One region of the Planctobacterium sp. R6 genome, then DNA from elsewhere that is predicted to be linked to it. Evidence: riboswitches for the same ligand, from Rfam matches in the RefSeq annotation. Region 1 holds a riboswitch; the other holds the start of a gene.
What was found. Region 1 has a riboswitch for thiamine pyrophosphate ahead of AC0J20_RS21065 (TonB-dependent receptor). Riboswitches for the same ligand answer to the same signal wherever they lie in the genome.
Positions count from the first base shown of each region.

Region 2: another riboswitch for thiamine pyrophosphate. It lies ahead of thiC (phosphomethylpyrimidine synthase ThiC); the one in region 1 lies ahead of AC0J20_RS21065 (TonB-dependent receptor).

Region 1 covers NZ_JBVTQY010000052.1:10,241-17,577, forward strand. The annotation lists gene AC0J20_RS21040 (SPOR domain-containing protein) at 1-108, opposite strand, end outside; gene AC0J20_RS21045 (fimbrial biogenesis chaperone) at 238-1,077, opposite strand; gene AC0J20_RS21050 (DUF4402 domain-containing protein) at 1,092-1,559, opposite strand; gene AC0J20_RS21055 (hypothetical protein) at 1,687-4,686, opposite strand; gene AC0J20_RS21060 (hypothetical protein) at 4,854-5,504, opposite strand; TPP riboswitch at 5,854-6,012, shown strand; gene AC0J20_RS21065 (TonB-dependent receptor) at 6,074-7,337, shown strand, end outside.
Region 2 covers NZ_JBVTQY010000003.1:163,173-170,509, reverse strand. The annotation lists gene AC0J20_RS03640 (Ada metal-binding domain-containing protein) at 1-630, shown strand, start outside; gene AC0J20_RS03635 (methylated-DNA--[protein]-cysteine S-methyltransferase) at 630-1,133, shown strand; gene AC0J20_RS03630 (DMT family transporter) at 1,146-2,048, shown strand; TPP riboswitch at 2,129-2,264, shown strand; gene thiC (phosphomethylpyrimidine synthase ThiC) at 2,375-4,294, shown strand; gene AC0J20_RS03620 (FAD-dependent oxidoreductase) at 4,298-5,440, shown strand; gene thiS (sulfur carrier protein ThiS) at 5,440-5,637, shown strand; gene AC0J20_RS03610 (thiazole synthase) at 5,691-6,467, shown strand; gene thiE (thiamine phosphate synthase) at 6,464-7,337, shown strand, end outside.

The sequences.
Region 1 (7,337 bases):
CGAGTTTGGACCCCCATTAGTGGAGCATCCTGTTATATACAGGCACACGGAGGCCACGGCAGCTAAGTACCCTTTAGTCCGGTTTTGATTGTCCTTTTTAGCGCACATATTTTTTTACCATCCCTTGACGTTCCTGGAATTGGTATGAGTCAATTTTTTGCTGTTGTAATTTTATTTAGTGTTTAAGCAATAAATGAACCATGTTTTACATTTTATGTGTCACGCTTGTATTTTTGATCATTTAGATTCCACGATAACAACATCGGTAATTGGCATTTGTCGTGTGGCAAACTGCGTATCGGCGTACTCTTGTTGCCCTTCGTATACTATTTTCAGCGCATCTTGCCGGGATGCTTTAAAATCCGGCAAAATAATATTTGCCTGTCGTTTGTCTAATTCTGTGAAGATGTTCAGACCGTTAAGTACGCCCACCTGTCTGTGTACCCCTTTGTCGTTCACCAGATAGGCCAGCAATCTACCGGTGGGGCTGTGTAATCCGCTTCTGCTAAGATTCACAGAAGCCTGCCAGTTGTTTTGGCTCTCCCCGGGACTTAGCAGCGTGACTTCATTGATCTCAACCTGAACATCTTTCGCGCCCTTACGTAAAATGATCGGAATACTATAGCTAAGCAGTAAGTTGAGCTTGATTTGCATTTGGCTTGAGCTTTCATTTTCTTCTTTTGGTGGCAGGGCCGTGAATTGCAGGTGAGAACGATATTCGCCATCCGCCAAATCCTTGGTTCGGCGTGCAATGACTTTAACCGTTTGACGTTCGCCTGGTTTCAGTGTGACCTGTCTGGGAGAGAAGCGCAGAAAACTCTGTGCTGACGGAAAGTTCTTTTTCTCGTCTTCGGTAAGTTGCAGGTATGGGCCGCTTTCAGAAGCTTTTTGATCAAACAACTCAAGGCGGTAGCTTTGCTCTTTATTACTGGAGTTTAAAATCGTTACCCTAGCGCTGCGGTCCCGCTCTTCGAAGGCAACGCGGGTTGGTGTTATCAGTAGACTCGCAGAAACAAAGCCGGAGGCTAACAGTGAAACAATGAATAATAAGGTTGTAATCAAGTTAACTGGATTCATAACGTTTTCCGGGTTTAATAATTAATTGTAATGCGTAAATCAGAGGTGTAGGTGGTGTCAACGAAGTTGAGGGTGCCTGAACCCGATGTCACCATCGTGCCGCCTACAATAATTTCAGCGGTACCGTCGCCACCGGTGATCACTGATGACTGAGTGTGTAACTGAGTTAGCGTAAATTGTTCAGGTGAATAAATCACCGAGTTGGTATTCGCCTGCGTGATTAATGAACTGATGAATAACTGCAGGTTGCCGGGGAACCCACTGGCCTCAAATATGGCCGGCTCACCGGGCTCTAAGGTTCTTAACCCTGAAGAAATACTGTAATTGCCCAATTCATCAATGGTGATTGATTGTGTCGTAGCATTGTTGACTACGGCCACAGTACCGAAATTTAAAGGCTGTAATAAATTCAAATCAGCCCTGATTGCCAGACTCAAAAATCCAAAGGCCAAAATAGTAAGTTTGATGACATTGTTTTTCACGGTTGTTGATATCCTTGTCTGCGAAGTTGCATCACGATGCACCGGTGCGCCCCTGTATTATTCATTAACAGTGGATTTCCAATATAAAGCCTTGTGTTATTGATGCAACCTGAGTTTGAAATGGAGTTCACTTTTGCAATACCTGTAAGTCAATAGGCTGGCAGTTTAAATCCGCTGTAGTGAGCAATTTGCACAAGTTGTCGGGTTCATCAATCAGCTCAAAAAAGCCTACATTGAGTTGGTATTCATTGGTTTTATCGTCACGCCAGTAAAAGGGGGTTAAGTCCTGAATGAATGACTTGAGACGTTTTTTCCTCAGTTGCCAGAAAACCTTGAGCATGGTGAGCGAATTAAACCGTCCAAGGTTCATGGTGTAACCGGTCTCATAGTGCTTTCGCGCCAAACCAAAGTCGAGACCCGAGACAAGGTCGCCTTCATGAGCCAGGGTCACGGTTTGCACCTCTGACTGAACTAAGTTCTTATCTTCAGCATACGTAGGGGATACCCGCACAGTGTAATCGCCCGGGTGCACCTCGGAAAATAAGTAGTATCCGTCGTATTCAGCGTCTATTTGTTTAATAACATCGCCATCACTATTTAAAAGCTCGACGGTGGCGTAGGCGGCGCTTTCTTCGTCGTCGTCGGCATAAATACTGACGATGCCCTCAATGTCGCTGCCGTAAACCACCGGAAAATCAAAAGTATCAACAAAGCCGGGTCTTGGGGTGATGGAAATACCCGGGATCGCGGGGATCATGAAGGCGTCCGGCAAGGTGGATACATCCAACTGAATATCGGTCGCGCGGGCTGTTGACAGTGCGGCTAACACCGCAACGCCGGTTTCGTTGGTGCTGGCTTTACCGTAAATCTGTTTGGCATTCACGGATACGCCTTCCAGTAATGGTTCTCCCTCCTCATATATGCCATTGGCATTTTCGTCATGGAAAACCCTGACCACCAGTGAGCCCCGGCTGCTTAGCTGTTTACTGGATAAAAAGTAACCTGTTCCATTACCGGCGTAGCCGAAACTAAATCGCGTTTGTACACTCATGGAGAATTTACTGAGATCATCCCAGGCCAGGTTCGTTGCCAGACTGTAACTGTCCCGATTGAGGCTGGCCTGCCAGCGAACTCGGCTTATGGATTGGTCAAAGTCGTAGTCCAGGTTTAACCGGCTTTTGATATTGTCGGTCAGATTCCAGCTAAATTGCGTGCCTGCAGAAAGCAGTTTGGGATCATCCAGTAGCGAATAATTGATCAAAAATCGGGTAAATACGTCACCAAAATTCGTTTGAGCACTGATGCCCCCCTGCAATGAATCAATCTTTTCTTCGGCAGTCGTAACTTGGGCATAATCAAGGTTGGTATTGATAGAGTAACCCGGCAACCTGTAAGCCAGATTGGAACTGATTGAGGTAAGCTGATCTCCGTCAAATTCGTCGCGGTAGTTCAGGCGCGTGGAATGGGTCAATTGTTGACTTGTGCCTTGCCAAAGTGGGCCTGCAACGGTGAAGCGGACATCTGACTGGGTGACTTTATTGTCAGTTTCTAAGCCTGTTTCGCTGTATTGCACGTTGAGATTGGCAGACTGATCATAAATATTGGTGCGGGCACTTACATTGATATTGGCCGTGCCTGCATCATTGTAGGTTAGATCACTTCCGAGTAAAAAATCATTATTGATAGTCAGGCTGCCACCTGCTGAATAAGTATTAGAGTCGCTGTCGCCACCGAACACATTGGTGTGGCCCACTCGGGCAGAAAAGGAGTCTGACAGGCCAAAACTGTATTTTCCACTCAACCGATATCCGGGGTTTATCGTAGAGTCACTCTTATTGCTTCCGACATTTAAAAAAGAACTTCCGACATCCTCCAGCGACAGGTCATACTGAATTTCGTTGCTACCCAGCAGATTGCCTTCGATGATGTATTGAGTTTGTTCCGTTCTGACCTGGCCCTGAGGACCATAAAACACCAGCTCAAAATCATTGACCCCATAAATCAAAGGCACATCGTTAAATTCGTATCGGCCAGTCTGCACCCGTAAACGTTGATCAAGTAAAATACCATTGCGATATAGTTCAACGTCCCAGTCTTGCGCAATGTCACCCACCAGGTTGGTAAAATCTATGTCATTTAAAGCGTTTGAAGCCACATTTGAGATAGCAACCCCTCTGGATTGAGCGCCGGTTGTGGCGCCGCCCACTCTGGTGCCCGTGATATCGCCGATTTCCAGTCTGGCGGCATTCAACGGACCTAACAGATCTTTTTGATTTGATTCTTTGGAAAACACCAAACGGGCGTCCGTCAGAGGGTCGTTGTCAGTGCCGGAGAGAAAAAAGTTAGAATGGAAATAGGCCAGGTCACGGCCACCTTGCAGACTGTACAAGGTTGAGAGCTGGTCGTTGTTATAACTGACACTGACTAAGGCATCCAATGTTTGCGGCGATATTGCGGTATAGCCGGTATCTTCTTTGGGTGGTAAGACAGGCAAAGGGCTTCGCTGGTTCCTGTTGAGATTGCGATTCTGTCGTTCCAGGCGGCGCTGAATGGGAAGGGGTTGTTTCGGCGCTAAAACCACCATCAGGTCAATAAAATCAAAACTCATCTTGATTTCAAACCACACTGAAAGGGTGTCGGCGTCAATGTAAATTTCGTCTTCGGTTAACTCGTAGGCGTCATCAGGAACCAGGTACGTTTCTTCATTGATGGTGACCCATAACTCGTCTTGGTCCGCCCGGGACAGGGCAAAGTGATTGTTTTCAGCGACATACCATCCTTCAGCTTTGAAAGGCTTGTTCTGAATTTCAATCGGGAAGTCTAATATTTCAACAAAACTGCTCAGTGCAAACCTGACATTGGAAGTATTCTTTTTAGCGAACATTTCCCCAAACAGGTAATCACCAATTTGCGTCGTGACAAAGAGTTCTTCTCCCTCGACAAACCGTTCATTGCCGGTTGTGTCATCCCTCAACTGCACAGTAACCATGGCGTCATATTTAGTCTGAATATTGTTTACCAGGGTGCGGAATTTTTGTGATTGATAGAAGCCGGACTCTTGCTTCTGCTCTGAAGCAATTGCATTGGTGATGCAAAATGTTAAGCCGAACATTATCAGGGTGCGCATTAATAGGTGACTCAATGACTCGCTAATTAATTGATAATTATATTTTTAATAATTGGAGCGTGTTGACCTTAGCTGTACGATACTTGTTCTACATAATCGTGCTCTGGTCGGTCACAAGTGAATTCGGGCTGGATACGGTGCGAGAACTGGTCTCGCACCCGAATCACTTAGTATGAAACCGTAATAGAATAACTTCCGGTATACGTTTCATCGATATACGAAGTGGTATTGGCACCCGTTGCATCTTCAGTGTTTAGCACTGCACCAAATGCAAACTGAGCTGCACCGCTGGCATCGGTGGTTATGGAGCCAGCATCTGAAGCTACAGCAATGTCAGTACCATTTGCATTATCGTACAGATCCGCGCCAGTAATGGTGAAAGTACCGTTTGTAGGTGGTGCTGAAGGCGCTGAAAGTGTCACTGAATCATCGGCTGGAACAGAGATGGTTAATGTTGTAAAGGCCGCTGCACCAGAGATATCAAAGATAGCAGGCTGACCCGCTGTGATGATAGTTGCTGAAGCATCTCTATCACCGGCGTCAGTATCAGTAGTACCCGTAGAGCCTGAAGTCGGTGTACTGCCGTTTGCAAAAACAGTCACCTGTGCCTGAACGGTACCATCTAATGTTGCATCAGTATCCTGTTCACCCTGTACCGTAATAGTACCGAAGCTAAGCGCTTGCGATTCTGCTAAAGTAAATGAGTTTTGAATGGTTACTGAAGCAGTAGAGTTTGCTGTTTCCTGAGCATTCACACTTCCTACCAAAGAAGCTAACACCATGCATGATATTGCTGTTTTTGTACTCAACATTTTCATCTATATTTCCTCGATTTCATCAGATTTGAACTCTCCCTGTTCACATGTATAAGGTACACGGAGAGGTGTGTAGCTCTTGGGCGAAAACAGCATTTTCTGACTTTTTCGCCTAATAGCTCAGTTATGTATCGACGCTGTAAAGTCCATTTTTAGGTTAACAGTTCATCTTTTAGCAAAAAAAGACTGCAAAATTCAATAAATAAGGAGATTTTAGTTAAAATGGGTATGAAAATTGCCCACGATGTCAGCATCATAAATCAGCTTCATAAAAAAATGGCTGGTATCCCACTGATTCAGTGTTAACATGCGCCTGCAAATCATGATGCAGAGTACAAATTCTGATCATTTTTGTGCAGCCAGGGGGTGCAAAAAGCGCTGAGATTGATTGTATACCAGTTCCCGTGGGTATTTGTGCTGAGCGAACAAATATTCACCGGACCTGGTATATTGTCAAAACCCCAGACCTGATCCGGATAATACCGGCGTAGGGATGGTACAACATATATTGTTTCTCATCATATAGCCGAAATGCCGGATCTTTTCATGTTTTAACAGGAAGAGATCCTACCGTGAATACATTTTTTAAAACGTCATTAGTCAGTTTAGCCGTTGCCGCATCGACAGGGCCTTCAGCCTGGGCACAGGACGCTGACCTCTTATCTAAATCTATTGAACATATTGTTATTACCTCTGACTTTCGCGGTTTAACTGAAAATGAACTGCCTGCCAGTGCCAGTATTTTATCCGCAAAAGACATTGAACAGCGCCAGGCCCAGTTTTTAAGTGAAATGCTGGACAGTGCACCGAATGTTAATTTTAACAGTGGTGCCGGAAGAGCGCGTTACGTGCAAATCCGTGGTATCGGTGAACGCAGTCAATTTACTGAACCTTACAATCCTTCTGTTGGCTTTTTTGTGGATGATCTGGACTTCTCAGGCACGATGGCCATTGCTACCTTATTTGACGTGGAGCAAGTCGAAGTGCTGAAAGGACCACAAGGTACAGCGTTTGGCTCATCCTCAATGGCGGGGGTAGTTAAACTGAAAACCGTAGATCCTGACGGGGTTGAAAGTGGTAAAGCCAGTGTCAGTGTTGCGCAAAAAGACAGCTACAACCTCGCTGCGGCTTATGGAAACGCGATTAATGAGCAATGGCAGTTCCGTACGGCGGTGCAACAGTATGTCAGCGATGGTTACGTGCGTAACGATTATCTGGACAGAGACGACACCGACAATATCGATGAATTTTCCTCACGCCTGAAAGTACGCTATTTGCCCACCGACGACATAACGGTCGATTTTGCGTTGCACTATTACGATGTAGATAATGGATATGATGCGTTTTCGCTGGACAATATACGCACCACGATTTCGGATGAACCAGGTTTTGACCGACAGGAAACACTGGCATTGAGCACTAAGCTACGATGGCAGATGGATGCGGTTACCCTGGAAGCCACTCTGGGCAGTAGCGATTCAGATATGGACTATGGCTATGATGAAGACTGGACGTATGTGGGTTTTCATCCCTGGGAATACTCCTCCACTGACTATTATTTCCGGGAAAGAGATACCGACAGCCTGGATCTGAGGCTAATGTCTGCAGAGGCATTAAATATGGGGGGTATTGAGGCCGACTGGGTGGTGGGTGTCTATTTCAAGTCCACCGATGAAACCCTGCTAAGAGAATATACCTACGATGCTGACTTTAACAGTGATTATGCCCTGAAAAATAAGGCGGTATATGGTGAAATTTACCCTCAGCTTAGCGATAAGGTAACCCTGACTCTGGGCCTTAGACTGGAAGAAGCCAGCCTGAAATACAGTGATAACC
Region 2 (7,337 bases), on a different contig from region 1:
GTTACCCTGAATATGGCCAGTTACGGTGAGTTGCGGGGTATTTTGCAAAATATTAAGCGCATTCTGGACCTGGAAGCGGATCACAGCCTGGTGCAGCAGGCACTACTCAATACCGGTTTAGCTGAGCAGCAATTAACTGTGGGTATACGTATTCCGGGAGTCTGGTCCCTATTTGAAGCAGGATGCCGGGCGGTATTGGGTCAACAAGTGTCAGTTAAAGCGGCAGTGAATAAAGTGGCGCAGCTCACCGAAGTATTGGGCGAAGCTATTACCGTTGATGCGGATTCAGATGACGTTAGGGTTAGTCGCCTATTCCCTACGCCGGAGGCGGTTGCCAACAGTGACCTGGAATTTTTCAGGATGCCACAGGCCCGAAAAAATGCACTCAAGTCGCTGGCGCAGTTTGTGTATGAGCAAGGCGAACATACTTCGCCCGATGAATGGTTGAATATTAAAGGGATTGGACCCTGGACCATCGCCTACGCCAAAATGCGCGGACTGTCTGAGCCGGATATCTGGTTGGGCACCGATCTGGTGATAAAAAATCAGATTAAGCAGTATTCTCTGAATACCGATGCCGCTGCTCCCTGGCGCAGTTATCTCACTTTCCAGTTATGGGACAAAGCCTGATGAACAATGCCAGGACTCGCATTTTTGACTATCTGAAAACGCCTTTGGGCTGGCTGGAAATTGCCGCCAGTCAGGGGCATTTGCAACATATACTGTTTGTGGATGAACCCGTGCATGGTGCATCGTCTGATTCCTTATTAACAGAAGCAAAACAACAGCTTGAGCAGTATTTTGCCGGTAAACGCACCGATTTTGAGCTGCCACTGGCGCCCAAAGGCACTGAATTTCAGATCAAGGTTTGGCAGGCGCTGTTAACCGTGCCTTATGGCGAAACCTGCAGTTATCTGGATATCGCACAAACCCTGGGGGATCACAAAGCGGTGCGGGCTGTCGGGGCTGCCAATGGTAAAAATCCGCTGAGTATTGTGGTGCCCTGTCACCGGGTTATCGGTAAAAACGGCAAATTGACCGGTTATGCAGGGGGATTGTCCAGAAAAGCATGGTTGCTGCAACTAGAATCAGGGCAAAATAGCGCAAAGCAAACCTCTTTCTGGGATGAGTAAAAGGACAGTGATATGCAGGCTAAATCTTATCTGGAACTTTTGATCCTCGGTGCGCTGTGGGGCGCGTCATTTTTGTTTATGCGCACCGCTTCGCCGGAGTTTGGTGCCTTTTCTTTAATCCTGTTTCGGGCGTCGATTGCGGCGGTGTTTTTACTGGTGCTGATGGCCTTTATTCGCCGTCAGGAAATGCAGCAAATTCGCACTCACTGGCGACACCTGGTGGTGCTGGGATTAACCAATACCGCCATGCCTTTTACCTTGTTCGCCTGGGCCACCTTGTCGCTGGAAGCCGGGCTGACCGCCACCCTGAATTCCACCGCGCCCATGTTTGGCGCGCTGGTGGCCTGGCTGTGGTTAAAAGACAAAATAGCGCCTGCCACCATATTTGGTTTGGTGGTGGGCTTCACCGGGGTCTTCATCCTGATGTCAGAGAAGATTTCCGATGACGCGATGTTGCTGCTGCCCATTATGGGGGCCCTGTTTGCTTCTACCTGTTATGGCTTTGCCGCCTGCTATTCCAAGCTCTATGCCGCGGGCATGAAGCCGCTGGCGGTGGCTACCGGCAGTCAGGTTTATGCCGCTTTGCTGTTGATTGTTCCAGGCATTATCACCTGGCCAGAGGCGATGCCGTCGGTCAGTGCCTGGCGGGATGTGATTTGCCTGGGCATTGCCTGTACCGGTGTGGCCTATATTCTGTATTTTCGCATTTTATCCCGCGAAGGTGTCAGCAAGGCCTTATCGGTAACCTATCTGGTGCCACTGTTTGCCTTTATCTGGGGCTGGTGGTTCCTCGATGAGCAGGTTACCCAGAGCATCTTACTGGGTGCAGCGACAATTTTATTGGGTGTGGCACTTACCACCGGTGTGTTTAAGCTGCCGTCGAAATTCTGGTTTGCTAAGCCGGAAACTAAATAATAATCCGTGTGTAACCAAAACTTCTGAAAATCCATATTGACACAGCGCCTGGCGCTACAGTAATTTAAAAGGGAAATTGATACTTCTTGTCGGAGTGCCAGATTCTTCGGTGGTGGGTGATACCCACCGTTGAATTATTCTGGCTGAGATCGCAGTTGCGGGATCCGTGAACCTGACCAAGTTAATACTTGCGTAGGAAACAAGAAAGCAAGCTTCAAAACCCAGGAATAATCCAGTTCGGGCACTATCCAGGGCGTTTGTGGCGGCTTCCTGTCCAGCTTCTTCTTATTTCTGACAAGACCGATTTAACACAAAGAGGTCTTATCATGACAACCAATACAAAAAATGCGCGTCAGCGCCGCGCTGAAGCCGAAGAGTTTATTCAACAACTACGCGGCTATGATTATCCCAATTCCAAAAAGGTTTATGTAACCGGTACCCAACCTGATGTGCGCGTGGGTATGCGGGAAATTCATCTGGCCGACAGCCTGATTGGCGGCAGCGAAGAAAATCCACAATATGAGTCGAATGCACCAGTGCGGGTTTACGATACTTCCGGTGCCTACGGTGAACCTGATGTCGAAATTGATGTGCGCCTCGGCTTGCCAAGGCTCAGGGAAGGCTGGATTGCCCAGCGTCAGGACTGCGAAACTTTACCTGCACCCAGCGCCGGATTCTCTCAGCAAAGGCTGGCGGATGAAGGGCTGGATCACATTCGTTTCGAGCATTTACCCGCTATTCGCAGAGCCAGAACCGGGGCGAATGTCACTCAGATGCACTATGCCAGAAAGGGCATCATTACCCCGGAAATGGAATACGTAGCGATTCGGGAAAACATGGGCAGAGCCAAACTGGCCGATGAGATACGTGCCGCTCAGCAAAAAGGCGAGTCTTTTGGTGCCAGTATTCCCGAACAGATCACCCCGGAGTTTGTGCGACAGGAAATCGCCCGCGGGCGGGCCGTACTGCCCTGTAATATCAATCACCCGGAAAGCGAGCCGATGATCATTGGCCGGAACTTTCTGGTAAAGGTGAACGCCAATATTGGAAATTCCTCAGTGACCTCTTCTATCGAAGAAGAAGTGGAAAAACTGGTGTGGTCAACCCGTTGGGGGGCAGATACCGTGATGGATTTGTCCACCGGTCGTTATATTCACGAAACCCGCGAGTGGATTATTCGCAACAGCCCGGTGCCTATTGGCACAGTTCCCCTGTATCAGGCACTGGAAAAAGTGAATGGTGTTGCTGAGGATCTCACCTGGGAAATCTATCGGGATACCCTGATTGAGCAGGCCGAGCAAGGGGTTGATTATTTTACTATTCACGCCGGTGTTTTGCTCAGATACGTGCCCTTAACGGCAAAACGGGTGACCGGCATAGTATCCCGTGGTGGCTCTATTATGGCGAAATGGTGCCTGGCCCATCACAAAGAAAACTTTCTCTACACCCATTTTGAAGACATTTGTCAGATCATGCAGCAGTACGACGTCAGCTTTTCCCTGGGGGACGGCTTGCGTCCTGGCTCCATTGCCGATGCCAATGATGCAGCCCAAATGGGGGAATTATCCACGTTAGGTGAACTGACTAAAATTGCCTGGCAATACGATGTGCAGACGATTGTGGAAGGGCCGGGGCATGTACCCATGCAATTGATTAAGCACAACATGGAAGAACAACTTAATTTGTGTCACGAAGCGCCGTTTTACACCCTTGGCCCACTCACCACCGATATTGCGCCCGGCTACGATCACATCACCTCTGCTATCGGTGCAGCACAAATTGGTTGGTATGGCACTGCTATGCTGTGTTACGTGACACCCAAGGAGCATCTGGGCTTACCCGATAAACAGGATGTAAAAGAAGGGCTGATCACCTACAAGATTGCTGCTCATGCCGCCGATCTGGCGAAAGGCCACCCCGGAGCGCAGGTTCGCGATGATGCCTTGTCTAAAGCGCGTTTTGAGTTTCGCTGGCACGATCAATTTAATCTCAGTTTAGATCCGGAACGGGCACGGGAATACCACGATCAGACCTTGCCGCAGGAGTCTGGCAAGGTAGCGCACTTTTGCTCTATGTGTGGCCCTAAATTCTGTTCCATGAAGATCTCGCAGGATGTACGCGATTATGCCGCCGGATTGGGTGATGAAGTGATAGAGATCCAGATGCTGGATATTGAGGCTGAAATGCAACAAAAATCCGCGGAATTTAAATCCTCAGGCAGTGAGCTTTATCACCCGGTGAAATAAACCATGCAGATTGCAATATTAGGGTTTGGCTTGTTGGGGCGTTTGTGCGCCCTGCAACTCATGGGGCGGGCCAATCTAACCGTGTTCAGTGCTGATGATCCGGACATGCCGCAAGGGGCAGGTGCGGTAGCGGCGGCCATGTTGGCACCACTGGCTGAAGCGGTGCATTGTGCCGAGCCGCAATTGTTATCCCTGGGAAGGGAGTCGATGGCGCTCTGGCCGATGTTGCTGGCCAATCTGCCCAAACCGGTGTGGCTGCAACAGTCTGGTACGCTGGTGGTGTCCCATCATGCTGATGATGCGCTGTTGGCGGAGTTTCAGCAGCGTACATCCCGGTATCAGGACCAGGCCAACCCCTGGCTGAATCGGCCGGAAATTGCGCAGCTGGAACCTGACCTGCCGGGGCATTTCCGACGCGCCTTGTGGTTGTCGGGAGAGGGACAGTTAGACAATCGCAGCTTTTATCGCGCCAGTTTGCAGGCCTGCCAGCAAGCCGGGGTCACACTGTATTGGCAAACGGCGATGGATAACTTGTCCGCTCAGCAGTGGGCTTCGGAATGGACCAGGGGGCGTCTGGCCGGTCAGGCCTTTGATGCGGTGCTGGATTGTCGTGGTCTGGGGGCGCGCAAAACACTGGCCTTAAGGCCGGCAGTGGCCGTGGCGCATCAGGGCGAGTCACCACAGGTGCAACGAAATTTGCGAGGTGTGCGTGGCGAGATCATTCGCGTTTTTGCGCCAGATGTACAGCTTACCCGTCCGGTGCGTTTTATGCACCCGCGTTACCCGTTGTACATTGCCCCAAAGCCAGAGCAGCAGTTTGTGATTGGTGCCACGGAAATCGACAGTCAGGATGACTCGCCCATCAGTTTGCAATCCAGTATGGCGTTGTTATCAGCAGTCTATGCTCTGCACCCGGGCTTTGCCGAAGCCCGTATCCTCAACGCCCGCACAGGGTTGCGCCCGGCATTTAGCCATCATTTGCCGGTCATTTATCGCCATGGTCGGTACTTTAGTGTCAATGGCTTATTTCGACATGGTTATCTGCTGGGGCCGCTGTTCAGTAAGGCGTTAACTGCCATGGTTCTCGGTCATACCATACCGGAGTCCGTGGCACCATTTATCACCGATTGCAATCAGGAGTCATGATGCAAATTCGATTTAACGGTGAACTAATTCACACTGAGCATCACAGTCTTGATGCGTTTTTAGTCTCTATGGTAGACACCAAACAGGCCTTTGCCGTGTCAGTAAACGGCGATTTTGTGGCGAAACACAACTATCAGCACACTACTCTGCATGAGGGGAGCCAGATCGATGTGCTGTCACCCATGCAAGGCGGATAACAATGCTAAATGGCCACAATGACACCATCAAAAATAAGATTGAATCGTCAGAAATGTCTTACCCGCAATCACTTTTTAAGAACAGTCGCCTGCTTTTAGGCACGGCACAATATCCGTCTCCGAAACTGATGCAACAGGCAATCAATACGGCGCAACCTGCCATGGTGACAGTGTCTTTACGTCGTCAGGGCAGTATTGCCGGCGGGGCTGAGTTTTGGGATTTGGTAAAACAAACCGGGGTTCCGGTATTGCCTAATACGGCGGGCTGTCGCACCGCCAAAGAAGCCATTACGGTGGCGCAAATGAGTCGCGAGGTGTTTGCCACAGAACTGGTTAAGCTGGAGGTCACCGGCGATGATTACAATCTGCAACCGGACCCTTTTGCTTTGCTGGAAGCGACAACAGAGCTTATCAACCAGGGATTTAAGGTATTGCCCTACAGCACTGATGACCTGGTGTTGTGCCAGCGTCTGGTTGAGGCAGGGTGTCAGGTTGTGATGCCCTGGGGAGCGCCCATCGGCAGCGGCAAAGGTTTACTCAATCCCTATGCACTTAAAACCCTGCGGGCCCGATTGCCGGATGTGCATCTGATTGTCGATGCCGGCATAGGGAGTCCGTCGCATGCCTGTCAGGCTATGGAGCTGGGGTTTGATGCGGTGTTGTTAAATACCGCTGTGTCTCAGGCAGCTGATCCGGTGCGGATGGCGGGTGCATTTCGACAGGCAGTACAAGCCGGGCGAGACGCTTATCTGGCAGGACAAATGCAATCCCGGGAAACTGCCAGTCCATCCACTCCGGTATTGGGTACACCCTTTTGGCAACAATCATGAAAAGTGACAACAAACAGGCTTTTATCTGGGCTATTGGTGGTTCTGATTGTAACGCGGGCGCCGGTATTCAGGCGGACATCAAGGCGGCGCAGAAACTGGCAGTGTACTGCAGTACGGTTGTCACGGCGGTAACGGTACAAAACAGTCAGGGCGTGTCAGCCATTAATCCGGTGGCGATGGAGATATTCAGCGGCCAGATACAGGCGTTGGCACAGGATGGTTTGCCACAGGTTATCAAGATTGGTTTGTTGGCCAGCACAGAGCAGGTGTTGTGGTTGAGTGACTGGCTGCAGACGCTTGAGCAGCAAAATAAAAAACCGCAGGTGGTATTCGATCCCGTGGTGGTGGCCGGTGGCGGTGAACGTCTTACTCAACAGGATACCCGCCAGGCGTTGACTCAATTCCTGTTGCACCGCGTGGATGTATTAACCGCCAACTGGCACGAAGCACTTTGGCTGACGGATAGCCAGGGCAACCCGGATAGTGAAACCCTGTTAGGCAGGTTGCAGCAACTACCGGTAAACCGGGTGTTGTTAAAAGGCGGCCATGGGCCGAATTCTGGGCAAAGCATCGACTGGTTGCTGGACAAAAGCGACGTGTTGGCATTGAGCACTAAGCGCATAACAGGCGTCGATGCTCACGGCACGGGATGCACTATGGCCAGTGCACTGGCGGCTGCCTTGGTAAAAGGACTCCCGCTAAAAGAGGCGTTTGTGCTGGCCAAAGCACTGGTTTTTCAGGGGATACAAAACCATTTGTCCATAGGGGACGGCGCGCCAAAGTTGGGCCTGCAAGCGCTGCGTTTTTCTGTTGAAAGCTTTCCGCAATATTATCCAGTACAAGAGGCGATACTACCAACCGCCGCTTTTG